2 regions of the Paenibacillus sp. NPDC057967 genome follow, and region 1 is predicted to be linked to the other one. Evidence: riboswitches for the same ligand, from Rfam matches in the RefSeq annotation. Region 1 holds a riboswitch; the other holds the start of a gene.
What was found. A riboswitch is a leader RNA that binds a small molecule or an ion and turns the genes downstream of it on or off. The one in region 1 is predicted to bind cyclic di-GMP.

Region 1 (16,417 bases):
AAGAGATGGTTGATCTTGATTTAAAATACATTCAAAAAAGAACCATTTGGATGGATATTAAAATCATATTTAAAACAGTAAGTGTCATGATAAAATCCAAAGATGGGGTCTAACCCATGCATAGTATTAAAGGAGAAGTATGAAGACGATACTCTTTATTACCAACCGACCGCCTTTTCCTAATACGGATGGCAGAAGAAATATTCTTCTGCAGTACATTAAACAAATTAAAGAAATACATCCGGAATCGCAGATTATTAATTTAACCTTTAAGGACAAACACGAAGTTGTAAACAAAATTCCGAAAGAAATTCATAAAGTCCACATGTTGGAGAAACCAGGTTTTGTGGAGAAGATACTAAATATATTGAAGAATTCTGTAATCCGAAGAAAATGGCCTATCCAAACCTCGGTATTTTATAGCAAGAAGACACATCGTACGGTAGAATCCTATATTCAATCCTATAAACCCGATATTGTTATATATGATATGGTACGGGTTGCAGAATATACGGTAGATGCCAATCACGTAAATGTATTAAATTATGATGATTTGTTGTCTGTCAGATACCAAAGGCAACTAAAATGGCTTCAATATATACCTAGTATGTTTGGGGGGTTCGAAAAGAATATCCCTCCTTTTTTGCGGAAAATTTTAAATAGCCGTCTTTTAAAATATGCAATTATTCAAAATGAGTCTGTGTTGCTCAAAAAATATGAGATTCAAGTGTCCAGCAGATTTAATCATCTGCTATTTACCTCCCCCCTTGAAGCGCAAAGGTTTAAAGAACAAACGGGCCATAACTCATGTATTGGCATTCCTATGATATTTGAGAAGACGGAGACGCAGAAGCCACGCGTGTTTGATGAGAACAAAATGGTTTTTGTAGGGAGAATGGATATTCCGCATAATGTCTCGGCTATGCTGTTTTTTTGCAAGGAAATGTGGCTGGATTTAAAAAAGTCATTACCCGCACTGAAGTTATACATTATTGGCAAGAGTCCGTCGAATGAAATAAGACTATTAGCAGAACGGTATCCTGACATTATTATTACAGGAGAAGTTGCAGATGTCAGACAGGAGATCTCTGACTCGGCATTAATGATAGCTCCACTTGTTTATGGAACGGGTATAAAGACCAAAATCATTGAAGCTATGGCTGAAGGAATACCAGTAGCGACTAATTCAATAGGTTCCGAAGGAATCAATATTACTCATAAAGTTAATATTGTGTCGACAGATGATAACGAGGAAATTAAAGCAGAAATCATTAAGCTCATTCAAGATAAGGAATATAATGCGTCTATTGCAAGGAATGCAAAACAATTTATTGAGGATGAATTTAATCAACAGCGTATGAATGATAGGATGAAAAAAATATTAGTTTAATTACTCCACGCTAAAGGTTGCAAAACAAAATGAAGAATAAGAATCTAGTTGCTATCATTAGTGTTTTTATGAGTAAGGTAGTGGGTCAGGGACTAAACTATCTAACAAATATATTGTTAGCAAGAGCTTTAATGCCCGAGACGTTTGGATTATGGGTAACTTTACTTAGTATCATGACCTTGGCGGCACAGTTTTCAGACATGGGACTTAACACAGGCTATGTTACTCTTGCATCCAAGCGAAGCAAAGGCTCAATAGAGAAGAATATACTTAATAGATATACCTTGTTTTTAAAACTATCCATTGCAGCTTTAATTATTATAGTGTCACTTTTCTTCTCAGGTCATATTGCTGAGTTGGTCTTTAATAATAAGGACCATACTTACTTTATTGTTTTGGCATTTATATTATCAATTGGCCTATCGCTCTTTGGATATTCTAATAGTTTTCTACAAATATATGATAAATTAAAACTGTTCTCTATACTAGATTTCTCAAATAACGTAATAAAATTTGTGCTTTGTTTTATTCTGATCCAAGCTGGTAACTTTCAATTGGATTGGTATTTAATCATATATGCCATTATTCCGTTTGTCTTATTTTTTTTCATTTTCTTTAAAATGATTTATACAGAGCTATCAGTCAAAACGGAAGACTTATTGCTTCATAGAAAAGAACTGCTAGGCTCCATGTTCACATTTACGAAGTGGTCATTAATAGCAAGCTTGTCGGTCATTATATTGACGCGAACAGATATTTTTCTGATTCAATATTTCCACTCTTCATATGAAGTTGGTCTATTTGCGAGTGCAAATCAATTAGCAATGATTTTCCCGGTCATTTCAGCGAGTATATCAACTGTGTTACTCCCTAAGGTCGCACAGTTGCAAAGAAAGCATGATTTTAAGAACTATTACAAAAAAGTTCTTATGTTTATACCCGTATTATTGATCATGCTTCTAATCATCATGTTTTGCTCTGAGTTGCTAGTGGACATTGTATTAGGTAATGATTACGCCAGCATTGTACCTGCGTTTAGAATATTGATCGCAACTTACATTATAAGCGTATTTATTAACCCACTCAGCTTAATTTTATATTCACTTCGAAAAGAAAAGATGTTTACTTTACTTAATCTATCTCAATTGCTCATAAATGTAGTGCTTAATCTCTTGCTTATACCGAAGTATGGAATCATAGGTGCATCTGTAACAAGTTTATGTGTGTATTTGTTTGCTGCAGTTTTTATCATATTACTGACCAAAAAATACATAAATGAACTAGCCCAATAAATAACTGGAGGCCAAAAAATGATAAAGAAAATGGCATATCAAGCAATCCGTTCCGTATATCATTTTTTGAATCCGCGTAATCCTAATAAAATTAAGTTCAAGTTGAAGGGAGATAACGTTGAAATTTCTGGCGGTTCATTTTTCAATCCAGAGAACATGTCAATTGGACATAATGTGTACATAGGACATGAGAGTTACTTTGCCTGTGTGGGCGGTCTTACGATTGAAGATAACGTAATTATTGGTCCGAGGGTAAGCATACATACTAGTAATCATAGATACGAGGATGCTTATACGCTGCCTTATGATGGAGTATCGATTAAACGCCCTGTTTATATTGAATCAAATGTATGGATTGGAGGCCATGTAACTATTATTCCTGGTGTCAGAATTGGCGAAGGAGCAGTAATAGGGCTAGGCTCGGTTGTCACAAAGGATGTGCCTAAATGTGCTGTAGTAGGCGGCAATCCAGCCAAGATAATAAAATATCGTGATCAAGAGCATTATGAACGTTTAAAAGAACAAGGCCAGTATTATATGAACTATAGAAAGCAAGGTTTGATTAAACATAAATATATTGACCAATCAGATCGAGCTTTTATAGAAAAAGCGGAAATTTTCAAAGGCTAATAAAGATGAGGATGCATAGATGAAAAAAATCCTATTTATATCGGATCTTGTTGGAATTGGCGGGGGAGAAACAAGCCTTATTAATATAATTGAAGAATTGAATCACAGGGATTATGAAATAACGGTAGTAACTCCAACACGAGGAAAGCTGGTAGACATCTTAGAGAATAAAAACGTAAACGTACAAATTAACAATCGGCTATTTGCAAAGAAAAAAACATTCTTTCTGTTGCCAATGGTATTGATACTGATCTTTATATTTTTGCATAGAGGGAAGTACGATATTGTACATTCTAATTCACATGGCCAGTGTTATCCTTTTGGTTTGATGTCTTTGATACTTGGCAAGAAATTTATTTATACCTGTCATGGACAGTGGATCACATTTAGTACATGGCAACAAATTTATTTTAATACGGTATGTCACCAAATAATTGCAGTGTCTAAAAATGTACAATCTAATTTATTGCGCTATAGCATCGACAATAAAAAAATTGTTCAAATATACTTGGGGATTAAAATCGAGAATTATAAAGTGAATAACAAGAAAATTAGACATGAACTAGGGTTAGATGCCAATCATAAACTGGTTGGAATGATTGCCAGATTTCAAGAAATAAAGGGTCATGATATTTACATTAAAGGAATTAAAGAACTCCTCATGCGAGGAGATCATAGCAATACAACTTTTCTTATCATAGGAGGCGAGACATTTAACAATAGCAGTGATAAGAAGTTTATGGATGATGTTGTAGATGAAGTAACAAATAGCTCTTTATATACAAAGGTGAAGCTGCTGGGTGAACGACAAGACATCCCAGATATTCTTTCTGAAATGGATCTTTTAGTTGTTCCCTCACGTAATGAATCGTTTGGTATGGTTATTATTGAGGCTATGGCAGCACGATGTTCAGTTATTGCATCAAACTGTGATGGGCCAAGGGAGATTATCGAGGATGAGACAACAGGGATGCTGTTTGACAATGGCTCTTATAAACAGCTTGCAGAGAAAATGCATCTAATGTTGAAGGATTCTCAACTATCCCAACGAATGGTGGACTCAGCTTATAGCATGGTGCAAGAAAACTTTTCAATTGAGAAAGTCGTAGACAAATATGAGTTAATCTATAGGTGATTACTAATGAGAATAGCAATATTAACCAAAGAATTACCATACCCCGCTCATAAAAGCGGAGGCGCTAATACTATACTAAATTTATTTAAAAATATGAATGGCCCTCAAATTGACATCGTCTATATTAAAACAGCTGAAGAGAAGGATGAAGCTCATAGCCTAAACCAGCTGAAAAAAATATTTAATGATATTATCATAATCAATCATCGTCCGCCCAACCATTTGATCTTAAAAATAAAGGCATTATTGAGCATGCAATCAGTGAAATCATTGGAGCTTTATAATGAAGAAGTCAGCAACAAATTAAATGAATATGATTTTGTTTTTATTCATGATCTTCCAATGATTAAGTATTGCTCAATTATAAAGAAAAATAAGATCTTTTTTGTTTGTGATTCCCCATTCAAATTGACTGATTCGTATTTGAAAAATGAATCGTCACCTTTAAAGAAAGTAATTTTGCATTTGAAAAAACGAGTATATCATAACATGTTCAGAAAGAATATGAGGCATTTTGGGAAGCTGTTATACATCTCTGAGGTTGATCTATATCACGATAGACAGATCTACCCGGATCTTAAAGGCATTAGCGACTATATTAACAATGGAGTGGATCTAGATTACTTTAAGCCTGTTTCTGAGGACGTAATCTACGATGTAGTATTTGTAGGAAATCTAGGGTATAAACCCAATGCAGATGCGGCTGAACATTTAGTGAAAAACATAGTTCCAAAGCTTGTAGAGTATAAGAATAATATCAAGTGCATTGTAGTTGGAAAAAACCCCTCAGATCATTTAAAAAGCTTCACGAGTGAGCATGTTGCATTCACAGGGTTTGTGGATGATATAAGGTCTTACGTCCATAAGTCCAGTGTGTTTGTGTCACCGTTGTATTCTGGTGCTGGCATGAAAAATAAAATTTTAGAAGCAATGTCTATGAATAAACTGATTATTGGGAGCAGTATCAGTTTTGAAGGAATTTCAATAAAAACGGAATACATGATTGAAGCAAACAATGATGACGAATTTATTGAAAAGATTGCACGCTATTTAAAGGATTATGATATGTACAAGGATGACATTAATAATCGCCAAGAGTTAGAGAAAGAGTATTCATGGTTAAGTCAATCAAACAAACTGTTGTCCCTTATTAATTCCCGGTAGAGTAAGTCTATAGAAACAAGGAGAAAACAACGTGATACTATTATTTTTAATATACATTTTCTTACTACCTTTTACTTTCTTAATCGACAGTATTTTAGATATCCGAATATTAGATATTAGTATTATGAATATATTCTCCTTAAGTTTCTATGCCGTAGCGATTGCTGCTGTAGTTGCAAATAAAAACAAAATGGAAAAAACAAAGTTGTGGCCAATGTACTTGCTTTGTTTTTTTTATTTAATAATTGGACTGAAAATAATTGAACTATCCGATGTATCGACCACAGTAGCATGGCTGGTAAAAAACAATTATTACTTTGTGCCGGCCGTCTTATGGATGTTCATGGCCAAGTTTAATGTAAGCATTGAAAAAATCGTGAGGACGGTTTTTATCAGCAGCAGCATAGTTACCTTAATAGGCATATATTCCTTCTTAACCAGCAATTACTTTGGCTTTGTAGATTATACTACATTGCTACAATATTCAATTCCTGGTCTTGGAAAAGTCCGACTTATGTCCATTTTTGCAAACCCTAATGCAGCTGCATACTATTATATAGCCGTACTGATAGTTTTATTATTATACATAAAAAAGTTACTGGAAAAGTATAATTCATTACTTGTATGGGGAATAGTTCTCCTTCAATTATCCTCTATAATTCTAACCTTTAGCCGGTCAGCTTATATTACTTTGATATTATTGGTTGTAATTACAGTGATGTATTACATCTATAAAGGGAAAGTAATTTGGCTCTACGGAATAATAGTTAGTTCGGTTGTAGGACTTCTTTTGTTTTTCGTTTATTTTAATTTTAATGAGTTGTATTTTTTCAAAGCAGATATTACTGACAATTCGCGGCTTGAAAAATGGGGCGCAGGTTTAAATATTTTACGTGATAGTCCTTTATTAGGCGTTAAGTTAAATAGTGAGGTGTCAAGTGGTACCTGGTTAACCACTTTTTCAGATAATGAATTCCTAAAGTCATTTATATGGTTTGGCCTATTAGGCGGGGGTATTCTATTCCTGTTGTTCTTCAGTTATTTGAAATACAGCATACAATCACTTATGCGCAATACAAATTTTTCGAATAAGTTTTTCCCTTTATTTATTTTTATTCTCATAGCGATTGGTGGGTTCTTTAATAATATTCTAGAATTCTATCCAAATAATATGTATATTTTCATTTTTATCTTTATGCATCTACTGTCCAATAGGAAAAGCGAGGAAACATGAGGAGGGAAACCAATGCGTACAAAAGTACTTTTTCTCATGGACAAGCTCACTACGGGCGGTGCAGAAATTTACTTTACTACAATAGAAAATAATGTGAATAAAAACCAAATTGACATGTATACTGCAGCCGGGCCTGGAGAGTTATATGATCGGCTTAAGAATAAAGATAAATTCAAATTTCTCTCCCGGAAAAATCATCTTATTAATATTTATCATATTGTTAGAATACTCCTAACAAACAATATCAAAGTGGTTCATGCGAATTGCTTAAGAATAGCATTATATATGGTTGTTATTAAGTTGTTCTTCTGGAACGTCAAGGTTATGTATACTAAGCACAATGTCACAATGCTCGAGAAAAAACCAAAATTATTTTCATTTATACTAAATACTTTTGTGGACAAAATAATAACGGTAAGTAACTTTGAAAAGGATAATTTGTTAAATCTAGGTGTTAAGGAAGAGAAGATACGCACCATTTATAATGGGGTAGAGCTAGAAAAGTTTGAATATCATATGCCCGTAGACCACACCCGAATTATTAATATTGGTATCCTTGCACGATTATCAGAAGAAAAGAATCACAGTTTATTTTTGGATACTGCGCTATTATTAAAGCAAAATAGTAATCGGCCAATAAAATACTACATTGCTGGAGATGGACCTGAAAGGAAGAATATAGAGACATTTATAAAAGAGAACGGTTTGAGAGACGATGTGGTCTTATTGGGTAATGTTTCTGATCCTGATCGCTTTCTTCAGGAAATGGATATTCTTTTACTGACCTCCAAGAGGGAAGTTTTTCCTATGACCATTATTGAAGCAATGGCTAAAGGCACTCCAGTAGTATCGATTAATGTAGGCGGAATTCGAGAAGCGATTCAGGATGATGTTAATGGTTATTTGGTTAACGCACCCTTACCAAGTGAATTTAGTACAAAGATTGAGATGTTGTTAATGAGTTATGATAAAAGATTGGATTTTTCGAGAAGATCAAGATCAAGAGTAGAACAAGAATTTACACTTCAGTTCATGTTAGATGCTATATGTGAAGAGTACCAGGAAATGGACTACAGGTTAAGTACTAGGAGGATCTGATGAATCGGATTGTTATATCAGGATGGTACGGTTATAAAAATCTAGGGGACGAAGTCATTCTTAATTGCATGAGTGAAGAAATTCGTAGCTCCTTGGACAATGCTGCAATAACGGCGATGAGTTTTGACCCGGGATATACAGAGCAGCAAGGTATTCATGCGGTGAGACATTTGCCGTTTACGTTCAAAGGCATAGTCGCTCTATTTGTAAAAGGAAGAATACCAGCATTTTTTAAAACAATTAAAGCGATCAAAGACGCAGATCTAATATTAATAGGTGGAGGAGGATTCTTGTCTGATTGGAATCCTATAGCCATTAAACCTTGGTTATGGCAAATCTATTTGTATAAAAAAGTGTTTAAAAAGAAAATAATGATTTATGCAATTGGTGCAGGGCCATTTATTCATCCTCATTATATGAATAGAGTTAAGGACACGCTAAAGTATGTAGATGTTATAACGGTAAGGGACGAGGAGTCTTATCAGCAGCTTAAGAAATGTGGAATTGATAATGTAGTCGTTACAACGGATCCCGTTGTAAGCCTGTCGTTGCCTTCCGAATATAACAAGGTGAGCTCTTCTAAGAGAAGGATTGGAATCTCCATAGCACCATTGTTTATAAGTGGGTTATGGAAGGATAGCAGAAACAAGTATAATAACTATTTTCAAGCGATTGTAGAGCTAATTAATAAAATAAATGACCACTATAAGAATGAACTCGAGATCATCTTTATTCCTATGGAAGATGAGTATGACTACAATTTTAATCAAGAAATAATTGAGAAACTTAATGATTCAAGCAATGTTTCAGTGGTCAATAAAGGAAAGACGATAAACGAAAAATTAGAAATTATGAATACAATTGATCTGATGATTGGAATGAGATTGCATTCTATTATTATTTCCTCTACTTTGGGTATTCCATCATTGGGAATCGTCTATCATCACAAGGTATATGAGTTTTTGAGAAGTGTTGGGCTTGAGGGGCTAAGTGTAGGAGTAGGGGATGGAGATAACTGGGCTGATATAGATCTGGATTCCGAATTGCTTTTCCGCAACTTCAAAGAGCTCTACGAAAATCTGGATGATTATAGTCAGAATGTTGCCAATGCGGTAGCGAAATTAAAAATTAAAAATAAGGAAAACACCAAATATGTCAGACAATTAATAGGGCGGGATGCACCATTATGAAAGTTTTAGTGACTGGCGGGGCCGGATTTATTGGATCTCAAATTGCAGACAGTCTGATAGAACGTGGGGATCAGGTAATCATTGTCGACAATTTATCAACGGGAATGCTGAAACATGTATCTGAACATGCAAGTTTTTATAATTGCGATATAACAAGTGAACAGTTGAGTCATGTGTTTGAATTAGAGAGTCCCGATTATGTTATTCATCATGCAGCCCAAATTGACGTTCAAAAATCAATGATTTCCCCCCGTGATGATGCCAATATTAATATTATTGGCACTTTAAATGTACTAGAGAACTGCAAGAAATATGGGGTTAAAAAAATTGTATATGCTTCCTCCGCGGCAGTGTATGGGCAGCCTCAATCTCATTCTATAGATGAGAATCATCCCATAGCTCCCATATCTAATTATGGTATCTCAAAGTACGTTCCAGAGATATATATAAAGACGTATCAGCAATTATGCGGTCTTAAGTTTACCATTCTTAGATATGCCAATGTATATGGTGTAAGACAATCGTCTAAAGGTGAGGGCGGTGCTGTATCCATATTCATGGATAGAGTAATGAGAAATCAAGCTATCACCGTCTATGGAGACGGCAATCAAACAAGAGACTTTGTAAATGTCTCGGATATTGTTCAAGCGAATTTGATGTCACTAACTTCTGGTGATAACCAGACTTTTAATGTGAGCACAAATACCTCTCTAAGTATAAATGAATTAATTGTCGCTATTGAAACGGTAGCCGGAATTAAGCCGGTGGTTTTATACGAAAATATGCGTTCTGGAGACATTGTCCACAGTAGATTAGATAATCATCAAATAATCAAGGCTTTAGGATGGCAACCAAGAATTCCAATTAAACAAGGATTACAGGAGATTATTAATCTTGAATCCAACCAAAATAGAGTAAATTCTCGCTGAGATTTACGACAGAGGTGTTAAAAATGAAGTTAGTATTATTATCTGGAGGTTCGGGTAAGCGTCTTTGGCCGTTATCTAATGATACTCGTTCCAAGCAATTTTTGAAGGTGCTTGAAAACGAAAAACATGAGCATGTTTCTATGGTTCAGCGTGTATGGTCCCAAATTTCCAAAAGCGGGCTAGAAAACAAAACATTTATTGCAACAGGATATTCTCAAGTTGAGAATTTACGCAGTCAAGTAAACTCAGATGTTCCTATTGTAATTGAACCTGAACGAAGAGATACTTTTCCTGCAATAGCGCTTTCGGCTGCTTACTTATATTCCATAGCTAAAGTTGATTTAGACGAGACCGTTCTCATCCTTCCTGTTGATCCTTATGTAGAGGATCATTTTTTTGATATTTTAAAGAAAACGGAAGTACTACTTAATCAATCAAATGCAGATATTGCGTTAATTGGTGCTTCACCGGTGTATCCTTCTTCGAAGTACGGCTATATTGTGCCTGATAAGGATCAGGAAGACGGATCTGAATATTATTCTGTTAGCCATTTTAGGGAGAAGCCATCAGAGGAAGATGCTCAAAAACTAATTGAGCAATCAGCCTATTGGAATTGCGGCGTTTTTGCTTTTAAGCTAGGGTACTTAATTAAATTGATGCAAAACGAAAATTATTCCACTGATTATTCCGTTTTGATGGCCAACTATGCAGAACTTCCAAAAATAAGCTTTGATTATAAGGTAGTAGAGAAGGCTTCAAACATTATAGTCATTCCTTATGAAGGGTACTGGAAGGATCTTGGTACGTGGAACACACTTACAGATGAGATGAAAGATAACCAGATTGGCATAGGAACAATTAGTGAGGATTGTAGTAACACACATCTTATAAATGAGCTTGATATGCCCATAACTGTACTTGGAGTTTCCAATGTTATCATTGCGGCTAGTCCTGATGGTATTCTTATATCCGACAAAAAAGCCAGTCCTCGTCTTAAGGATTATATCGACCAGTCACAGAGTCCGCGCTATTTAGAGAAAGAGTGGGGATGGATACGAGTATTAGATCGTGAGGAATATACAAATGGTCGCAGAGTGACCGTAAAAAGAATTGGTATTCACCCTGGTCATTTCCTCTCTTATCAAATGCATACTAACAGAGATGAAGTGTGGACTGTTGTAAAAGGGACGGGAGAGTTTGTCCAGAACGGGTATTATATGCAAGTGCAGGCGGGAAATGTTCTTCATATTCCAAGCAAAACGATGCATGCCATAAAAGCAGTAGATTTTGTTGAGGTTATTATTGTACAGCACGAATCTGAAACAGAGTCCCAAAATGAGTCTATTAAGACGGCATTTTCTACTTGGGATGAAGTGGCAGCTAGCTGTACAAACATCTAAGAAAAAAACGTGGCAACTTTTTCTAAAAAACTTCGTCTATTAATAGTGTAAGACATTCAACTAACAGAAGGTGAAGTAATGACAGAATCATTTGAAACAAAACCAAAGCATAAAAAGCGTCGCTGGTTAAAATGGACTGCAATTGTAGTAGGAGCTCTATTAATTATCGGGATAAGCATATTAATTTATATTTATAGTTATCTTAAGTCAATTAGCATCGAAGATATTGCTGCCCGACATGAAATTGAAGGACAAGAGAATATTCCTCATGAGACTCCCAAAATACCCGTAATCATCAAGAAGCCTGTTGAGAAAGCGAGTGATCTCATTGGCGGTGAGGATATCGAAACCCAAGATGCGGTTGACGTAGCTGCAATTTTGCTTAATTCAGGTCTGTCATTTAAAGAAATTTCCTATTTGCAAGGAAATGCAAATTATGATTTGTCCAATGAAGAGAAGCAGAAAATTAGAGATTTGTTGTTATCTAAGTTATCGGCAGAGGAAATAGAGCTACTAAGAAGCATTACAGTAAAGTATGGAAAATCGCTTCATATTCTGAATCCAGATTACCCTATTGAGTGGGTAGGGGAGAGGGACCCAGAGAAGATAAAATTGATTGAAGCTCAATGGGCAGAAATGTTGAAAGAAAAGAAGAACCCCAATGCAAATACGGGGAGTAATAATTCTGGGACACCATCTCCAAAACCAGGAGATACAAATGTGAAGACACCTGAAGTTGATGAAGATAACAAAAACGAAGAGCCTGTAAAAATAACGGATGAACAGAAAAAGGCGAAACAAAAGATCGATGCCAAATATGAATCGCAAATGTCTGATCTTTCGGCATCTTGCAAGACGAAGAGTGCAACTTTAATGAATCAAATCGTAGCGGAACTAAAATCAAATAAAGATGCGAGTCTGGAAACCATTCAATCAAACTTCTTGACTAAAGTATTAGAAGCAGAAGCAGAGTGTGATGCGAAATTCTCATCTATTCTTGCAAATGCAAAATCAGATTACAAGAAGGAAAGTATTAACGAAAAAGAAATGCCGAACTGGAGCGCTTCTTACGAAAAGGCAAAAGCCGACGCTCGATCGGCCGCTATGGGAAGTATTGCGGCTGCACTAACATCTTAATACATAGGAGGCAGAATAATTGAAAAATAAATACTTTGCTCTACTGTCATTAATTATTGCATTGGTGGTTGCTTCTATACCTACAGGGGCGTGGGCAGCTAGTGAACCAGCTTCTAAGCCAGCTCAAATCAAGACACAACCTATAAATCTAATTTTTGATGGACAAGAACTAAAGCTTCCGGATGGCCAGTATTCATTTATTTATCAGGGGCGTACCTATATTCCAATCCGATATATTTCATATGCCCTGCTTAAAACAGTTGGATGGAATGCAGAGCAGTTCATGGTTTCGATTAACGATCCGAATACGCAAGAATTAGCCGAGTTGAAGAAGGAGTTGCTCCTAGTAACGGGTGGCACCAAGAAACCTCACGAGAGTATTGCCTTATCAATGAAACAAGCTAATGCAAAGCTCGTTTTTAATGGAAAAGAAAAAAGTCTTCCAAAGGGCCAGTCCATATTCATTTATAAAGGCTCAATTTATGTTCCGCTTCGGTTTCTATCGGAGTCAGTAGGCAGTGAAATTACATGGGATGACAAAACAAGAACTGTAACATCAGAGTCAAAAGCCTACCGTGAGGGTGAATCTGGGGAGACTAAACCAGGCGATAATGGATCAGTGGAAGTGCCACCTAGTGTGCCACCTGGAGAAGAAGTTCCAAAGCAGACTTATGAGCAAATTACAGCTAATGCAGAAAGTAAGCTAGTAGTACTGCGTGACAGCTGCAAGACGGAACTTATAAATTTGGCACTGGAGTATTTTTCTGCTGATGATGATGCACAAAAGCAAATAAAGACAAAAATTTCTCAGAAGGTAAATAGTTGTACATCAAAATTCGAAGCCCTAGTATCTGATACCACTTCTAAACTCGAAGCAAATGGATATAGTACTGATATTATAGCTCAGTATCGTAATGAGTTTGAAGCAGAATTAGAAGCAGGCAAGAAAATACTGGAGCAAATGAGCTAACACTATAGTTAGGCTCCCCTGGTCATTTCTGGCCAGGGGAGCCTTTTTTTTGTTCAGTTCATCCGACTTAAGCAGAGGCATCGAGTTTCACAGCTGTTCATCTCTTCGACGCGCTAGTTCTCTCGCTCGACAGAAAGGTCCAGTCCTAATGCTATTCTTCCAGATTTGGACAAGTCATCTATTGATTTACTAGAAAAATGTGGTAGTATAGAACCATATAAGCAATACACGATAACGGCAAACCTATTGAAAGATAGGGACGCAAAGCTATAGGGCCTTCCGGATGATGGCAGCCAGCTACCGAATGGACATGCTTATTTTTGTTTTCATAGGACTATATCGAACATGGAATAGGTCTATATCGAACGAATCGTCGAATAGTAGACTCGATAATGGCAAACCTGGCGAAAGTCAGGGACGCAAAGCTATAGGGCCTTCTGGATGATGGCAGCCAGCTACCGAAAGGAGTGTTGTTCGTGCGTAAGTTCACTCTGCTATTTATTGCGGCATTATTTCTGTTCTCAACCGTACCTATAGCAACATCATATGCTAATGCCGGCAATAGCTGGTTGGATAAGTCAAATGCATCGAGTGGAGTTATATCAGTCTCCTATGATGTGAAGAATAACGTAAAGACAAAGGTAATGATCACGAAGGGCCAAGAGAGCTATACGTACAACTTAGCAGTTGGTCAAAAAACTGAATCTTTTCCACTGCAGCTCGGGAATGGGGAGTATACGGTCTCATTGCTAGAGAATGTCTCAGGGAAGTCTTATAAGGTAATGAAACAAGACAAGCTTCATTTGAAGCTGAAGGATGAAAATATCATATATTTGAACTCCATTCAGAATATACGCTGGACAAGCTCGGATAAGCCGATTGAGAAGGCGAAGGAGCTCGCGAAAGGGAAGAAGTCAGACGAGGAAAAGGTAAAGGCCGTGTATGATTTCATTACAGCTAATATCGTATATGATCAGGCACTTGCCAAAAATGTACCGTCCGATTATCTCCCTAGCATTGAACGAACCTTTGATTCTAAGAAAGACATTTGTTACGGATATTCCTCTCTATTCGCAGCTATGCTTCGCAGTATGGACATCCCGACTAAGTTGGTCATGGGTCAGACAGAGTACCTGGATGTGTACCACGCCTGGAATGAAGTATATCTGAACGGCAAATGGGTGACGATCGACACGACACTTGATGCAGGAACAGTACAAAGCAAGAAGAAGGCAGCCATGATCAAAGACAGCAAGATGTATACAAAAGCGAAGCAATATTAGCAGTGCTATGTAATCCAGCCATCATATTATAGAAGCTCGCCGAATGGCGGGCTTTTTATATTGTCTAAAACTTCAGAGACTACTGCTTATCTATCTAACGTTCGTTAAATGAAGAGGGAGGTGGTGTAGTTAGGTACCAAGGAGAAAATTATGGAGGTCTCGATTGACTTGTTCTCTCGTCAGGGATTCAATGCAGTTTCGATTAGAGACATTACTGGACTGGTAGGAATCAAGAAGAGCACGCTCTACTATCATTTCAAAAACAAGGAACACATTTTAAGTTCGATTTTTGCTGAGTATCGTGAGGTGTATAGAAACATGTTTCCACCTGCGTTCGGAATTCTGCAATTTGTGGATAGCGCATTTCAAATCATGATAGACAAAGGTTGATCCATCCATTCCCGCCAAGACAACTAGCTTATGAATATCAATATACGGTGTTTGCCGTGTATGCGGAATACCAGTTGCATCAATATGACGACAAAGACATGGCAGAATTGGAGAGGCGGATGGATGAACATGCGGAGTTCTTTATAGAAAGAATTTTGCCCAAGGAGGATGGTAAGGATGCGGATAAGCAGCAGGCGCACAAGAGATTATAAGCTACCAAGTGAACGAATTGAGGCTATTGAGACGTTGAAGATCGGTGGCATCGATCAGACGCTACTTATACAAGGTCATTCGAAAAATAATCCTATTCTTTTATTTTTGCATGGGGGACCGAGTATGCCCATTCCCGGGGTGTCGTGTAGGGGAGTAGATTATACACTAGTCACGTGTACAAAGGAGCTGGTGAAGCATATTACAGTTGTATATTGGGATCAAAGAGGGATGGGCAAATCCTATTCAAATAAAATTCCTTCATGAGGAACCATACTTGGCCTCAAGCTGATATGTGTTTATTCGGAATACCATGCATCCCATAAGGCTTTTTAGCAAATTGTGAATTGGACAGAGAATGACAAGCTGTGCTATCAGTGGTTGTTGGAAGAAGCGAACGCAAAAACGACAAGAAGATGCGTAGATGTTTCATTAGACGGAAGACGGGCAATCACCAAAGATGATGTCTATCATTCTTTGGTATCGGGTTTTAAGCTGGCTTACAATGAGAGATTGCTGAAAGAGATTCAATCGATAGACTTTCGTAAGGAATCCGGAAGCTTATCGGTTCCCGTGCAATTTATTCATGGAAGGCAAGAACGCCATTTGATGTCTTCTCTTGTAGAAGAGTACTATGAAACGTTAGATGCTCCACTAGGCAAACGGCTATTATGGTCAGAGCAATCCCCGCATGCCTTTCATTATATAGATGCGAAAAAGAATGAAGAATCAATGCTAGAATGGTTGTATATATATGAAGATAATATTCTATGAAAACTTTTTTAAAAAAGTACTTGCAATCGTATAGGCATCCATGATATATTATCTAAGTCGCCGCTGAGACATACGGCTGACACGGAAGACTTTCACATTGGCTCTGCCAAGTGCGAAAGCTTCATGTAAGAAACGAAAGACAAATGATTGTTCTTTGAAAACTGAACAACGAGCGAAACTGCCCGATACAA
Region 2 (16,417 bases), on a different contig from region 1:
AGTCGGTTATCGGGCAATTGGGAGTACAGTCTCAAGAAGCACAGCGTCAATTGAAAAATCAGTATGATATTGTCAACCAGGTCGAATCCAGCCGGCAATCCGTCAGCGGCGTTTCACTGGATGAAGAAATGTCGGAGTTAATTAAATATCAGCATGCTTATGCAGCGGCGGCAAGGTTTATGACCTCCATCGATGAAACGCTGGACAAAGTGATTAATGGTATGGGTGTAGTCGGCCGCTAGAAAGATCTAACCTAGACAGGAGGTAATATGAATGGCACTCCGCGTGACCCCGGGAATGATGCATAACAACTTAATGCGTAATATTACGCATAACCTAGGACGAATGGAAAACCAGCAGTATATGCTCTCCACCGGAAGGAAACTTAACAAGCCTTCAGATGACCCGGTAGGCATTACATATTCTCTTCGTTACCGCAGTGAATTGGCTATGAATGAGCAATATGATAAAAATATTTCGGCGGCCAAGGCACAGCTGCAGCATACAGACAACGTACTGGGACAATTAAATGAAGTCGTTCAGCGAGCAAAAGTACTGGTCGTTCAAGCTCTTAACGGAACTAATCCACAAACTGCGTTGGATGCAATTGCTGTAGAAATAGACACCCTTTATGAACAAAGTGTCATGATCGGGAATGACTCGTTAAATGGAAAATTCACATTTAATGGACAGCTAACTGACAAGAAGCCTTATGATGCTGCTACAGCTGAAACACAAGATTCAGATAATGAGAAATCGAATATTACATTATCTTCAGGTATTTCAGTTTCAGTGAACGTAACAGGTAATGAGGTATTTGGCAGTTCCTCAGAAGCAGATAATTTATTTAAAGTGTTGAAGGATATTAAGAATGCACTAACGCCGACGGTCAATAATACAACATTGAATAATGCGGCAGCACGATTAGATACGCGATATGAACAAATCATTAATGTGCGTTCGGAAATGGGGGCGCGTACCAACCGTGTCGATCTAATCGATCAAAGGTTACAAGATTTAGCATTAAACTTACATGACCTTCAAGGTGAAGTCGAAGATGCGGATATGGCTGAGACAATAATGAAATTTACACAAGAGCAAAGCGTCTATCAGGCCTCGCTGGCAACTGGCGCCAAAATTGTTCAGCCAACGCTTATTGATTATCTTCGCTAAGAAGAGGTGATTCGATGAACGACTTGAGATTATCCATTAGGCAGTCCTTTGCATTAATCGGTATGGACTCCACGCCTACACGACAAGTAATGGAATCCCCCAGAGGGGAGCAGCAGATTGAGCAGCCGCCTGCCCGAATGGAGTTCTCCTCAACCGCTTCTCAATTGAACATCGATTCTTCTGAGGCCTGGATGGCCTTGGGACGCGGCCCGCATATGGATTGGAACCAACGTTTATATGGACAGATGAAATCGGTTTTCCTTCAAAATCTGGCGCAAACCGTGGAAGCGGGGAGCCGTATGGCTCAGATCACCAACCCGCGCAGCGCATTTGCGGATTTAGGAAGACAAAGCATGTCAAGAGAGAGCCTTGTGGACTATCAGTTGAGCAAACCGAACTATAATAATGTCAAGTTTGATTATACGCCATCTGAAGTAGATACAGTCATAGAGCCGTCGAAGGTGGAAGTGAACTATATACCCATGAAACCAGATATACAGGTGGAGCAGGGTAAGCTTGATATTTATTTAAGGCAGAAAAATTCAATAGCCATTGAAGTCAGTACGTATGACTGGTATAAATAAACATGCTATAGCGAAAGCTATAGCATTCGTTTTTTAAGGAGGACAGGATGGAAAAACAATGGATAGGCGGAATAATAGATTTTAATGGAAGTATTTATGGATTCGAAGATTATCGTTACTTTAGAGTAGAGGCTATGAACGAGGAAAGCCATTTTAGTTTATTAAGCAGCATGGATGATTCGAATATAGGTTTTCTGGTGACTTCGCCATTCGACTTCAATAAGAGTTATGAATTTAAATTGTCTGAAGAAATCATCGAAACCCTTAAAGTGGAGAGGCCGGACGATATCGTTGTTATGGTAATTGCAACGGTAAAACAGCCCTTTGAATCATCAACGGTCAACTTATTAGCGCCTTTGGTCGTGAATATGAAGAATGGGATAGGTCGTCAGATTGTGTTGCCGTCAGACCAATATTCTGTACATACTCCCGTATTCCCGACTAGAAACGAAGGTGATGAATAAGGTGCTCATTTTAAGCCGTAAGCGCGGGCAGTCCATCGTTCTTAATGATTCGATTGAAATATTTGTGACGGCGATTGAAGGGGATCAAGTGAAAATCGGTATTGTCGCCCCAAAGGACATCAACATCATTCGTAAAGAAGTAATTGAAGACGTAAAAGCTGTAAATCGTAATGCTATGTCATCAATTCCTGATTTAGAGCTTTTCAAGGAATGGGAAAAAAGCACTAAAAAAAATAAATAAAAATTTATCAACAACTATAAACAAATAAATACCAGCCGTCGATATATATCATGTGAGGCGAAATGCCCACCCACAAGGAAGTGGAACAAACTCATTCAGGGAGGAAATTCAAATGATTATCAACCACAATCTTAACGCAATGAACTCTCATCGTAACCTTGTATTCAACAACATCCAACAAGGTAAATCCAGTGAAAAGCTTTCTTCCGGTTATAGAATTAACCGTGCAGCTGACGATGCTGCTGGTCTTTCCATCTCCGAGAAAATGCGTTCGCAAATCAAATCGATGAACCAAGGTATGCGCAATACGCAAGATGGTATTTCCATGGTACAAGCGGCTGAGGGCGCTTTGAACGAAGTTTCCGATATGCTGACTCGTATGAAAGAACTTGCGGTTCAATCGGCGAACGGTACGTATTCGACTGATGACCGTAATGCAATGCAAGCTGAGTATACTAACCTTACAACAGCTATTCAAGATATTGCAGACAACTTTAAATTTAACGGTGTAACTTTGCTGGCTGGTACGGCTGGCCAAATTACAGTTCAAACTGGTGGTACAACAACTGATGTCGTAATTATTGATTTTGATGCTGCTGATATCTCTACTTTGGCTCTTGGTGGCGTAGCGACCTCGGCAACAGCTACAACTGCACTAGGACAAGTAGATACTGCTATTAATACGGTTAATAGCGCTCGTTCCGCACTGGGTGCAGCTCAAAACCAGTTGGAGCATGTATTCAATAACGTTGGCGTTAACGCTGAGAACCTGCAGGCTGCTGAGTCGCGTATTCGTGACACAGATATGGCTTCTGAGATGATGAAGTATACGAAGTTTAACATTTTGCAACAAGCTTCGACTGCTATGTTGGCACAAGCTAACCAAGCACCTCAAGGCGTACTTCAATTGCTTCGTTAAGATTAGTGTGAATGAAAGGAGGGCCACTATATTGTGGTCCTCTTTTTAGTTCATAACACTTGAGACTTTTGACATTCACTCTAAATAATAGAGTCCTTTATTACGATATATATAGTAAAAGAAAAAGTGAAATGGAAGGTGATTAACATGCCTATGCGCATCACTGGAATGAGCTCAGGCCTTGATATTGATTCTATGATCAGAGACATTATGAAGGCTGAGAGAATGCCAGTAAATAAACTCTTGCAAAAGAAGCAAACAATGCAATGGAAAGTTGAAAGCTTTAATAATATGAATCTAAAGTTTTCAGCTTTACGTGAGTCAGTTTCGACTTTAAGGTTTTCAGGCGGTTGGGCAATACAACTTGATGGGAACGGAAAAGTTGATAAACAGACTGAAGACAGCATGGTTGCAAAAATAAAAAACTTTGTAGATAAATACAACGATACGGTAAGTAACCTTAATGAAAAATTGGGTGAAACCGTTAATCGTGGTTTTCTCCCTTTAACATCCGATGAAAAATCAGCTATGAATGAAACTGACATTAAAAACTGGGAAGAAAAGGCCAAAAGTGGACTTTTGAGAAATGATGATGCACTAAAGAAAGCTCTAAATGAATTAAGGGGTTTAACGGCTGCCACTATTTCAGGCGCTAATCCAGCCTATGATACACTGGGGGAGATTGGAATCTCAACTCCTACTTACGCTAAAGGCTCGCCTGACAACGGTAAACTTACAATTGATGAAGCAAAGCTTAGAAGCGCGATTCAAGACGATCCAACAGCTGTGGTGGGGTTGTTTTCCAAACAAGGCACAACATTTGAGGAAAAGGGTGTATTTCAGAGGGCTTATGAAACGATAGAAAATGCCATTTTATCGGTTAATCGAAAAATACATGGCGGACTTTCAGCAGCCGAAAGCCTTACCTCACAAATGACCAATATTGATAAGAAAGTTGAAGAAAAAAACAAGCAATTAGTAAAGCGTGAGGATCGGTATTATCAGATGTTTGCTGCAATGGAAAAAGCAATCGCAAATGGAAATGCGCAAATGTCTTGGTTAATGCAACAATTTGGATAATGAAAGGCTGTGAGCAATATGGAGATATCAACCCATAATCAGCCAGTTCAGTCACCGGTGACAAGAGAAGCTGCCCCGTACATTCGTGTAAGCGGCGAATACCAAGTATTAAAGACGAAAAGTAAAAACAACATCTTATCGGTAAGTGAACAGGCTCTGGTCAAAGCAATTGATAAAGCTAACCAAGCAGTACAAGGAACAGAACATTCATTTAACTATAAAATACATGAGGCAACACATCAAGTAATCGTACAGATTTTGGACAGAAATACTAAAGAAGTTGTTCATGAGATTCCTTCAGAAAAGTTTATTGATTTAATTGAGAAATTGAAGGAATTAACGGTGGGGGCCATCATTGACGAAAAAAGGTGATATTAGATGATGCAACAAGCACAGAGTAATTATTTGCATACAAAAATTCAGACTTCATCCCCGGGTCAATTAACGTTAATGCTCTATAGTGGGTGCATTAAGTTTATGAAGCTGGCAGTCATGTGTTTAGAGAAGCGTGATTATGCAGGTAAACATACTAATTTTGTAAAGGCGCAGAACATAATTGATGAGCTTCAGTCAACCTTAAATATGGAGTATGAATTATCGTTGCAACTAAATAGTCTGTACATCTATATCAATGAAAGACTTTTTGAGGCGAATGCTAAGCAAGATCTAGAAGCGGCTGAGGAGTGCATCCGTTTAGTGACTGAGCTCCGCGATACATGGGCAGATGCGCTAAAAGAACTTGCACCCAATGGGCAGGTGGCAACAACATGACGACTAGCAGTGTAGAGTCTTTATTGCTGGAGTTGCTAGAGTTGACAAGGTCAATCAATCAACTTGATCTTGAAGAAGAAGCAAACTATGATTTGCTTCTTTCTCTTCAAGATCAGCAAGTTAAATTACGGGAAAGTATTAGCCAAATCATTGAATCTAGTAACTATATTTATTCTGAAGCTGATCGAGATATAATGAAGGAATGTATAGAACTAGAACACATATCTCGGAACCGCTATCTGCAATTTAAGACTCATGCAAGCTCAAAATTGGAGCTCATATCAGGAAGTAGAAAGTCGCGTGGAGCTTATCAAGGAGAATACATTCAACATACAGGCTATTTTATTGATAAGCAGAATTGAACGCTTGTAAAAGTCGGTAAAATAAACTAATATAGTAATTAGACCCATGAAAATAGTACTAAAATAGAATATTAGCAAAGCTATAGAAATATAGTGACGCAAAGCCATGGGTCTTAACTCTCGGTTCTTAAGTCCGAGAGAAGATTGCCAGGTTGCCCATTGAATTGGTAATCCAACAATAGCAACCTGCTATTGTTTTTATTTATATTAGAGGAGGAAAAACATGAGTAAGGTTAAGCAAAACATGTTGCTTTTGTTTATGCTATGGTTCGCTGTGAGTGGTGTTTTTTTAGGTCCTAAACAAGCAACAGCTTCTTTGATGGATTATGTAACGGTAACCAAAACCGCAAATCCAACAAAAATTTCAACATTAGAGGAGACGGAAATTACTCTGAATATTACAGGTACTCCGCCTGTAAATGTAGTGATGCCGAATGATGTAGTACTAGTTATAGACAAATCAGGGAGTATGGCACCTGGTTATAACAATGGTGAAGATAAAATGACAAATGCCAAAGAAGCGGCTAAAGGTTTCGTAGATTTAATGGATTTGTCAAAGCATCGTGTTGCAGTAGTGGATTTTTCTGGGTCCAATATGATCGATTCATTAGATTTTACAACTGATAAAACAACAGCGAAAAGCTACATTGATACGATACAAGCAAATGGTTCAACAGCAACAGGAGATGCAATTGATACTGCTAGAGCATTATTGGCAAATCATCGGCCTGAAGCGCAACCAGTTATAGTAATTATGACGGATGGTGATGCAACACAACCTTCTAATGATCCTTATGGCTATGCAAAACAAAAAGCTATGCAAGCTAAAGAAGAAGGAATCATTTTCTATACAATTGCACTGCTTAAGGCAACAGATGATCCGGCCACAAGCGGTCCGAACGTGTTGTTGAAAGAGATGGCTACAACTGCAAATCATCATCATTTTGTACTGGGCTCAACTGGCCTAAGTGAGATTTATGCAGCAATCGTAAGAGAGATTGGCTTAGCAAGCGCATATAATGTCGCAGTATCTGATGTTGTCGGGAGTAATTTTGAGATTGTACCAGGATCTTATGATCATAACATCCCTAAACCAACGGTAACCGGAAATACCCTGACCTGGACGTTTAATGAATTGAAAAATAATACACTTTCATTTACTTATAAGATTCGACCTGTGGATGCAACGGTTACTGGTAAATTCCCAGTGTCTCTTAACACTTCAAGCATTACATATTTAGATTATGCGGGGGCTAGTCGTGTCAAGAGCATTCCTAGTGTAAATGTTGACGTGAGGTTCCCAGCACCAACTATTACTTCAATTACAGAACCATCAGGTCATCCAGACGGAGGGGAAACAGTAACGATTCAAGGAGAGTATTTCTTGCCTGGTGCTGGAGTGACATTTGGGGGTAAGCAAGCAAGTCAAGTAACTGTAGTTAGTAATAATGAAATCACTGCAGTAACCCCAAGTGGAAAACAAGGTACTGTAGAGGTTAGAGTTACGAATCCTGATTCACAATATGCAAGCATTCCATATCAGTACAAGACCAATCCTGTCATAACTACATTTACTCCAAATAGTGGACCAGTAGCGGGCGGAGATATCGTCATTGTAGAGGGGAATTTTCTTGTAAAAGGTTTAAGTATTAAATTCGGAGACGTTCCGGCAACGATATCCTCCCATACGGGATTATCTTATATTGTCTTGAATACACCTCCAACTACAACAGCTGGTCCGGTTGATGTTACTTTCACGAATCCAGATGGCACGAGTACTACACTTGCTGACGGTTATACCTATATTGAGCCTGTTCAACCAGAGCCAGTAGTTTTATCTGTCACGCCTAATTCTGGAATAATTACCGGTGGAGAACAAGTATTTGTAAACGGGAAGAATTTTAATAAAAATCTTAAAGTGCTAGTAGGCTCCAAAGAGGCTGCTACCACTTTTCAATCTAAAACCCAATTAAGCATCATTGTGCCTCCTGGTGATGCTCTAGGACTGACCAGCGTATCAGTACGTGATGCAGAAGGCGAGTTGTATGTCTTGCCTGATGCATATACATACAATCCTATAGTATATCCGGAACCTACTCTTTCGAGTATCAGTCCAAATAGCGGATTGATTGCCGGTGGTGAAATAGTTTATTTAAGCGGTAAAAAGTTTGTAAGAAATGTTACAAAAGTATTTATAGGCGATAAAGAAGCGGAGATCATTCAATTTAATGCATCGCAATTAACGGTATCCGTACCAGCAGGGGAAGCTGCAGGTAAAGTGGATGTTAAAGTTGTAACGGACATCCATGAAGCGACTTTGCCACAAGCTTACGAGTATAAACTTCCGGTAATTCCAGTATTAGAGGTAACAAGTATATCGCCTAATCGTGGGTTAACCACAGGTGGCGAGCTAGTTAATATTACAGGCAACAACTTTGTTCGTAACGCAACTGTGACATTCGGTAATCAGACGGTTAGCACAACCTTCTGGAGTAAGACTCTTATTACTGCCGTAGTACCAGCTGTAAGCACAACAGGAACTGTAGATGTTATAGTTACTAATCCTGATGGGGCTACTGATGTGATAGAGAATGGATATGAATATATAGCTGTAACTCCGACAATAACGAGTTTATCACCTGCACGTGGCAATAAAACAGGTGGTGAAGTAATTTATGTATCTGGTACTAACTTTGATAGGTCTGCAGTGGTTAGCATTAATGGTATTGCTGCTACTACTGTCTATTTGAGTAAGTCCAGCTTGCAAGTTACCGTACCTGCAAGTCCAGTAACGGGGGAAGTACAGTTAGTTGTTACTTTAGGAACGGGCACATCAGCAAGTGCTGCATTCGTATATGACAACGGGCCTCAATTACCAGCCCCTACCATTAAAAACTTGTCACAAGCGACTGGAAAAGCAGGAGATTTCGTTTATATTACGGGAACGAACTTCAACAAAAGCTCTATCATATCTATTAATTCCGTACCAGTGACGGAACAGTATTACTACACTGCAAAAAGTTTAGCTTTTGTCCTTCCGGCTGGTTACTCAGGACCTGTTGTAGTAACTGTAACTAACCCAGATGGTCAAGTGAGTAATGAAGTTATAATCACATATAATTAAGGAATAACAAAGAAACAGCTTGTCTCAATTGAGACAAGCTGTTTCTTTGTACAAGGCTAACTAATTTCTAGAACGAGAATTAAAGTAGGAAGGAAAGGTTTTTCATTTCTGCATAAGTGGTCAAATAACTATCTAGAAATGATGTAGATTGCTCGGTCGAGCAGAAAGAGCGTACCCATCCAATTAGGTCATGGGTAGGTGCTAGACTAAGAGCGGCCTCCATGAATAATATGCCATCATCCGGATTTCCGTTCATTAGCTGCCATTGTCCTATGTTAGCGAGGCTGTCTTCAGATACAGCATCATTATCGAGAAGTATTGCAAATAATTCAATTGCTTCATTCCAATATCCTAGAGAGTACAAACGATTAGCTAATTGGTTTATCGTATGGCTGTTCGCCAGGATCTGTAAGAGGTCATAATAAGTATCAACATAATTATACTTTTTAAATAGTAGCAATACATCTGCGAGAAGACTTGAAGCTTCGTCAGATAATAATGGTTGGTATGTTGAGTCCTTACGAATATTCTGGAAATGAAGCCATAATTCTTCGCATGAACGGAGATTATCTACGTTTACTATATGTTTCAAATACGTATAGTCGTTGTAAATAATTGCAGCCGACATTCCAACAGATGATGAAAAGGCGCTTGAATCATTCGGGAAAATCGGTGATTTTGAATGACTGAGTAATTCATAAGATAGTTGGTCATTGTGCGAGAGAGAAATATTCAGTTTACTTAAATAATGTTTACTTAGAGATAAGCTTCCAGCTAATAATCCCATCTGAAATAGTGTTGCGTGTTCTATCTCATTTGTATTTGGATATAATTTCTGGAATAGCTGTATGATCGCATTATCTTGCTCATTTTGGATTAGCAGTTCGAATAATTGTCGGAGTACGTTATAATTTTTCGGCTGCAATTGGAGTAATTTGACCCAATATCGAACTGCTTCATGATTATTGCGAAGTTTAAAATAAATCATACCAATCATTCGCAGAGGGACAGTTGTACCGTAAGAAGGTTGTACTTTCCAGTAATCCTTCCCATCTTTTGATGCTGTCTCGGCGATTTGAATGGCGTCTTTGAAGTGCAGTATGGCTTTGTCAAGATATCCAAGTTGTTCAAAAAATACTCCGAGATAACAATGATAATCTGCAATTTTTGGTGATCTGTTAATAGCTTCAGTAATTAACTTATAAGCTTCCGGTAAATGCTGAAATTGAAGTTCAGTTGAAATTAAATTATCTAAGAGATGTGAGTACCATGCGTCTTGTGGTTTGCTTGCTGCAAAGCTAGTGCGATAGTATAATAAAGCTGCTTCATGATTGTTTACACTATTATATCCATTGGCCAGTATAAAGCAAAAATAAGGATCTGATAGTTTTTGAGGAGTCTTCATAGACTCCAGAATATTCAGGTTGCGGTCTGATTTATTTTGGCTCTTTACTCGAACTTCTGTGTATCCATCGTGATATATGGGGAATTGAAACTCTTTTAATACTAGCGAGCCATTATCTTTCGTTAGTTGCTCATGGATTGGATTTATATAATAGATCCCTTTGAAATTCGGGAAAATTCGAGCTCCTGAAGATATCATAATTTGGGATGCGTCAGCTGACTTTCCGGTAAAGTTGTGTATCGGCAATAAAAATGTGGGCAAGTGATCTGAGTCCCGATAAATAGATTCAAGTGTGTCTCGAAGTGAAGAGTGATCTGAGTGATTTAAATACTCATCAGCATCGAGTATTAATATCCACTTGCCGGTTGCGTGTTGAATGGATGTGTTTCGCGCAGCCGCAAAGTTACTATTCCATTGAAAATCAAGCACATGTGTAGTATATCTAAGAGCAATGTTGCGTGTGGAGTCGGTAGAGCCAGTATCAACTATTATGATCTCATCTACTAATCCATTAACGCTATCGAGACAACGAGCAAGAACTTGTTCTTCATTTTTTACAATCATGCATAAGGAAAGAAGTTTAGTCATGTTAACCTCCGATGGTTAGATCATTATATTATATATCGGTTTACGTCTGACGATAAATAAGGTATTCAGTTTTGGAAGGAAGGAGCACCTGATGATAAAGTTATCTCTAGTCATGATCGTTCGTAATGAAGAGAAAGTGCTGGCCAGATGCTTGAACAGTGTACTTACAGTGGTTGATGAAATAATTGTGATTGATACAGGCTCGACTGATTCAACTAAGGAAATCGCTTCTGGATTCGGAGCGAAAATCTTCGAATATGAATGGCAAGAAGATTTTGCTGCTGCAAGGAACTATGGGCTTGAACAAACGACAGGACAATGGGTTATTGTGCTGGATGCTGATGAGTATATTCTAAATGACTGTGGCGATACTATACGGACTTTTATAAGCGAGCGTCAGTCAATTGGGAGAATAAGAATTACTAATAAATTTGTAGGGGAAAACGGATTGGCCTTTTCTAATGTGTATATTAAGAGACTGTTTCCTGCACATTGTCGATATGTGGGGAGTATCCACGAACAGATTGCTTCCGATCTTCCGAGTGAAATCATTGATGTGAATGTTTTTCACGATGGATATTATAATACTAATAAATCTAGGAGAAACATAGATATATTAACGAAGGAATTAAGTAATCATCCTCAGGATGCCTATTATTTATTTCAGATTGCTAAAGAATTTAATGCCTTAAAGGAACATAATCGTGTTTTTGATTATTTAAGTAAGGCTTATCAACTAATGCAAGGCAATGAACCATTTGCACCTAATATAGTGGTGGATTATATGTATTCAGTAAACGCGACACGAAACTTTGAAATAGGACTTAAGGTTATCAATGAATGGCAAGAAACCTTAGCAAATTTTGCGGATTTCCACTTTGTTTGCGGACTTTTTTACTTGGATCTAATGATAAGCAACCCAGAACGGTATATTCATTATCTTCCCAAAGTTGAAGAATGTTATTTACGTTGTCTGACAATTGGAGAGAACAGTACTTATGCAAACGTTGTTGGTACAGGAAGTTTTTCGGCGATGAATAACCTGGCTGCTTACTATGAGGTTACCGGACAGAAGGAGAAAGCGGCTGCTTTTTTCGAGAACGCAAAGAATACCAAGGCGAAATTTGAGTCATCATTAACATAGAGAAAATCTAGGTATACCGCACATGTATTCGCTTACAACAAATTGTTTGACAATTCCATGATTTCGGTGGTATAGTCAGATTGTGGGCCAGACCTTAAGACGCCTCACAGTATTTGAAGATGAAGGGAATGTTTGCGAATGCAAGGTAAAGTTAAATGGTTTAACGCAGAGAAGGGTTATGGATTCATCGAGACTGAGCAAGGCGGCGACGTATTTGTTCACTTCTCCGCAATCCAATCCGAAGGCTTCAAAACACTCGAAGAAGGCCAAGCGGTTGAATTCGACATTGTAGAAGGCGCACGCGGTCCACAAGCTGCAAACGTAGTCAAACTGTAATCATCCGGCTATCATTAGCCACTGTATAGATGGTTCAATTGACAGTGCCTATTACACTCAAGCTCCGGTTCTCCGGAGCTTTTTTCTGTTTGTTTAAATGATAGAAAAGTGTACATTAAATAGGGCCGAAAAGTCTGTCACTTTTCAGACATTAAAATTCTGAAAATTCCAAATACACTAAAAACTCTTTTGAATTAGGCTCCTGCATATGCTATAATAAGAGCATGTAAAGGAGGAATGCCCCATGAATTACAACATTCGAGGTCAACGCTTTCAGGTGACAGAAGCTTTGAGAGATTACACCGAGAAGAAATTAAGCCGATTGGAGAAGTACTTTGACGCCCCAATCGCCTCCGAAATCACAGTAACCTTATCCGTGACGAAAGGTCAGCACGCAGTAGAGGTTACCATTCCGCTAGTCGGCGTCATGCTCAGAGCCGAGGAGAAGAGCGCAGATATGTACGCTTCGATCGACCTGGTGGTCGATAAGCTGGAGCGGCAGATCCGCAAGCACAAAACCAAAGTCAATCGCAAATTCAGACAGGGCAGCGGAGTGAGAGCCTTGTTCCGTGAAGAAGGCTCCGCAGTTAGCGTACTTGAGGAAGAGGATGATCTGGAGCTTGTACGAACCAAGCGGTTTACGTTGAAGCCGATGGACGTGGAGGAAGCCATTCTCCAGATGAATATGATCGGACATAACTTTTTCGTATTCGCCAATGCCGACAATAAAGAAGTCAATGTCGTGTACAAGCGCGATGACGGAAAGTACGGATTAATTGAACAAAACTGAGTCCTTTCCATTTATAATCAAATTACATTGAATACTGATAGCCCCGCTCCGATAAGGAGCGGGGCTTTTTTGATTCGCGAGGCATCGTTGAGCGTTGTGGAGCTGAATGGTTTACATAACCGCTGAATACAAATGTCCCCTCCCCTTATTGATAATGATAATCAATTTCAATTATAATGAAAGGACAAAGCCGGATATCGGAGGATGGATATGTCTTTAAATGAGCTAATGGTGCTGTGGAATCATATGTATATCAAGGTGATGGATGTCCGGCGCTGCGAGATGTTGCCGGGCGAAGTGGGATCTGGCCATGCGCTTCCGGCGCATGCCTTTTTGTTCAGTGTACGCGGCAGTGCGCAGGTGCAAATCAACGATGTTCGTTATACGGTTAGCCGTTGCCAGCTCATTCACGGGTCCAAAGGCGCTGTGCTTCGAATGGCCGCTTATGACGTACCCTTCGAATATTATCTTCTCTATTATAAAGCCGAGATGGCCCGATCCTACCGACAGGAAATTGCTTTTTTGACAGAGAGCAGCAATCGCCTGTTGGCTCCATACTGTTTTGTCCCCCATGAGCCGGTATCGCTATTGCACAAGCTCGATGAACTGCTGGCCATTTGGAATAGCGACAGCCCCGATGCTTTTAGGCAGTTTCAGGCCAAAACGCTATTTCACGCTTGGGTTTGCGAGATGCTCCGGCAAATGGGTGAGCAGTCGGATAGCCGCTATGAGCCGGATCTGGTCGGTCAGGCTACACGTTACATTTACGCGCATTACAGGGAGCCAATCACGCTCGATTCTTTGGCCAAGGCGCTGAATTATAGCGTGCCCTACATTACAAAGCAATTCAAACGGCAGACAGGCAAGAGCCCCATCGATTTTTTAATTGGCGTGCGAATCGAAAAAGCGAAGGAGCTTCTTCGCCGCACCGATACCTCCGTACAAGAAATTGCCGAGGGCGTCGGATATGCGGATCTGTCCTATTTTGCGAAAACATTCAAAAAACATACGGGTCAAACGCCCCTTCAATATAAAGAGAACGCGGGTGGTGTGCATGAAACAAGAGCAGATCGTTATATAAACAGGATCAGATCCTCCCTTGTTCCGAGGAAGCGTCGGAACTACAATTTCAATAGTGGTGAGAATGATTATCACTATAATGAAACCAACAAGGGAGAGAATACAGAAATGTTTCTTTATGAGAAAAAAGGAAAGCTCGCCATGATTATGATGGGGATTATTCTATTGCTCAGCGCATGTTCCGGATCAGGGAATGCGGCCGGCGGTGCCGGGGCTTCAAATACAACAGCAGCAGCAGCGCTGCAGGGGGGAGAAATGTCACCGACGGAGACAGCTGCGAATGAACAGGCATCACAGCAGACATGGCCAAGGACATATAAGGGCGCCATGGGCAAAGACATCGTCATCGAAAAACAGCCGGAGCGGGTCGTTGTGATGCATTTTGCGATGATGGAGTATTTTTTTGCGCTGGATACGCCGCCGATTGCATCCACGCTTGCCGACCGCATCCTGTCGTCCTTCGAGACGCTGCAGCCTTATGCGGAATCGGCCGGTGTGACGGATATTGGCCAAGTGGTTACGCCTAATCTGGAATTGATGACCGAGCTGAACCCGGATCTGATTGTGGCGTTTGCCGGCACACATAATGAGGCGTATGAGGATTTGAGCAAGCTGGCGCCGGTCGCCATGCTCGATACTTCCGAGATGGGCTGGAGAGAAATGCTGCGCGAATATGCTTCACTAATTGGCAAGGAGCAATTGGCAGATGACTATATCAAGGATTTGGAAGCATTGATGAGCGAAGCAAGAAGCGAGCTTGCACCTTATCAAGGCAAAAAAGTGACGTTCCTCCGTCCGGCGGACAACGGCAACACATTTTTTGTACTCGACGAAAGCTCCGTCGAATACGTATACGACCAGGAGCTCGGTCTGGGCCTCCAGTCGCCGGGCGAATATAAAACCCAAGAAGAAATGGTCTCGCTGGAAGGGGTCATTGAGCTGAACCCGGACATCATTTTCCTGGTAGACTATTTGGACAATATGGATACCCACTTTGCGGAACTGGGGAAAAGCAAGGTGTGGAACTCGATTAATGCGGTCAAGGAGCAAAGGGTGTATCCGCTGGACGTCTCCATTGACGCCGGAGGACCCCTTGCTATCCGATATGTAGTCGAGAAAATGCTGGAGTATTTGACCCCTTAAGGAAGAGGGAGAAGGGGAGGCTTCATATTATGAAAGCTACGTATGTGAGCGATAGGTTTCAGGATCATCGGCTGCATCTGTATTTGCCTGAAGGCTATGAGATCGGTGAAAAGCATTACCCCGTTGTATATGTTCAGGATGGAGGAGACTTGATTGATCCTGAGCATAGCGATATTTTGCAGCGGATTGGAGCGAGGTCGGCCGAAGGAGGCATGCTGGAGTTCCTGTTTGTCGGCATCGAACCGCTGGACCGGAATGACGAGTATACGCCGTTCATTGCTCCCAATGTGTTCGAGCCCGGCAAGCTGTTTGGCGGCAATGCTTCTCAATACGCCGAGTGGCTGGCTACGGAGTTGAAGCCGTATATCGATGACCGGTTTCGGACGCTGCCAGAAGCGGAGCATACCGGCATTATGGGGTTTTCCTTCGGCGGGCTAATATCTGTCTATACGGCGCTGTTGTACCCCCGCCAGTTTGGCAAAATCGGAAGCTTCTCCGGTTCCTTCTGGTATCCGGGCATCGTGGATTGGATCAAGCGGCTAAAGCTCCAGCCTTCGAATCAGCGCCTTTACATGAATGTGGGCCATGCTGAAGGTTCGGAGCGGACCAACGGCCAGCAATGGATGGTTCCGAACAATCGAACCTTATGGGCGTATTTGAGCCAATACAATATGACCCCGGAGACGGTCAAGCTGGATATCTATGAAAGCGATGTTCACTCGTTCGAAAAGGGCGTCCGGTATGTGCCGGATGCTCTGGCATGGCTTTTCGGGAAATAGCCTTTCCCGGTCCTCTCGATCGCGCTGCCCGGGGTACATTGCGGCAGGGTCTACAAACTGTTACAATTTAAAACAAATAGACCTACTACCGAAAGAGGGGAAAACCATGCTCGGACTGGTTAAGAAAATATTCGGAGACGCGAATGAACGCGAAGTCAAACGCATTCAACGCACTGTTGATGAAATTAATAGCATGGAATCAAAGTTCACGGCGCTGACAGATGAGCAGCTGCGCGCGAAGACGGATGAATTCAAGGCTCGCCTGGAGAAGGGCGAGGAGATTGACGCTCTGCTGCCGGAAGCTTTTGCGACCGTACGGGAAGCATCGAAGCGTACACTCGGCATGCGTCACTTTGACGTACAGCTGCTTGGCGGCATGGTGCTGCATGAAGGCAAGATTGCCGAGATGAAGACTGGTGAAGGTAAGACGCTCG

Region 2: it holds a riboswitch for cyclic di-GMP, as region 1 does, so the genes downstream of both, ACFVSO_RS24495 (IPT/TIG domain-containing protein) here and ACFVSO_RS27280 (transglutaminase-like domain-containing protein) in region 1, are expected to answer to the same signal.

Annotation. Positions count from the first base shown of each region.
Region 1 covers NZ_JBHVQB010000014.1:186-16,602, reverse strand. Annotated here, with positions in the region: gene ACFVSO_RS27345 (sugar transferase) at 1-113, shown strand, start outside; gene ACFVSO_RS27340 (glycosyltransferase) at 140-1,390, shown strand; gene ACFVSO_RS27335 (oligosaccharide flippase family protein) at 1,420-2,682, shown strand; gene ACFVSO_RS27330 (acyltransferase) at 2,701-3,312, shown strand; gene ACFVSO_RS27325 (glycosyltransferase family 4 protein) at 3,332-4,447, shown strand; gene ACFVSO_RS27320 (glycosyltransferase) at 4,454-5,611, shown strand; gene ACFVSO_RS27315 (O-antigen ligase family protein) at 5,643-6,845, shown strand; gene ACFVSO_RS27310 (glycosyltransferase family 4 protein) at 6,858-7,943, shown strand; gene ACFVSO_RS27305 (polysaccharide pyruvyl transferase family protein) at 7,943-9,133, shown strand; gene ACFVSO_RS27300 (NAD-dependent epimerase/dehydratase family protein) at 9,130-10,062, shown strand; gene ACFVSO_RS27295 (sugar phosphate nucleotidyltransferase) at 10,086-11,462, shown strand; gene ACFVSO_RS27290 (hypothetical protein) at 11,541-12,599, shown strand; gene ACFVSO_RS27285 (copper amine oxidase N-terminal domain-containing protein) at 12,619-13,569, shown strand; cyclic di-GMP riboswitch class I at 13,796-13,874, shown strand; cyclic di-GMP riboswitch class I at 13,954-14,032, shown strand; gene ACFVSO_RS27280 (transglutaminase-like domain-containing protein) at 14,352-14,852, shown strand; gene ACFVSO_RS27275 (TetR/AcrR family transcriptional regulator) at 15,003-15,242, shown strand; gene ACFVSO_RS27270 (hypothetical protein) at 15,239-15,454, shown strand; gene ACFVSO_RS27265 (hypothetical protein) at 15,795-16,226, shown strand.
Region 2 covers NZ_JBHVQB010000010.1:154,621-171,037, forward strand. Annotated here, with positions in the region: gene flgK (flagellar hook-associated protein FlgK) at 1-242, shown strand, start outside; gene flgL (flagellar hook-associated protein FlgL) at 274-1,173, shown strand; gene ACFVSO_RS24455 (DUF6470 family protein) at 1,188-1,757, shown strand; gene fliW (flagellar assembly protein FliW) at 1,805-2,221, shown strand; gene ACFVSO_RS24465 (carbon storage regulator) at 2,223-2,462, shown strand; gene ACFVSO_RS24470 (flagellin N-terminal helical domain-containing protein) at 2,575-3,381, shown strand; gene fliD (flagellar filament capping protein FliD) at 3,529-4,461, shown strand; gene ACFVSO_RS24480 (flagellar protein FlaG) at 4,480-4,833, shown strand; gene fliS (flagellar export chaperone FliS) at 4,840-5,232, shown strand; gene ACFVSO_RS24490 (hypothetical protein) at 5,229-5,594, shown strand; cyclic di-GMP riboswitch class I at 5,658-5,754, shown strand; gene ACFVSO_RS24495 (IPT/TIG domain-containing protein) at 5,818-8,718, shown strand; gene ACFVSO_RS24500 (glycosyltransferase) at 8,798-10,711, opposite strand; gene ACFVSO_RS24505 (glycosyltransferase family 2 protein) at 10,803-11,855, shown strand; gene ACFVSO_RS24510 (cold shock domain-containing protein) at 11,994-12,191, shown strand; gene hpf (ribosome hibernation-promoting factor, HPF/YfiA family) at 12,436-12,981, shown strand; gene ACFVSO_RS24520 (helix-turn-helix domain-containing protein) at 13,192-15,204, shown strand; gene ACFVSO_RS24525 (alpha/beta hydrolase) at 15,234-15,983, shown strand; gene secA (preprotein translocase subunit SecA) at 16,090-16,417, shown strand, end outside.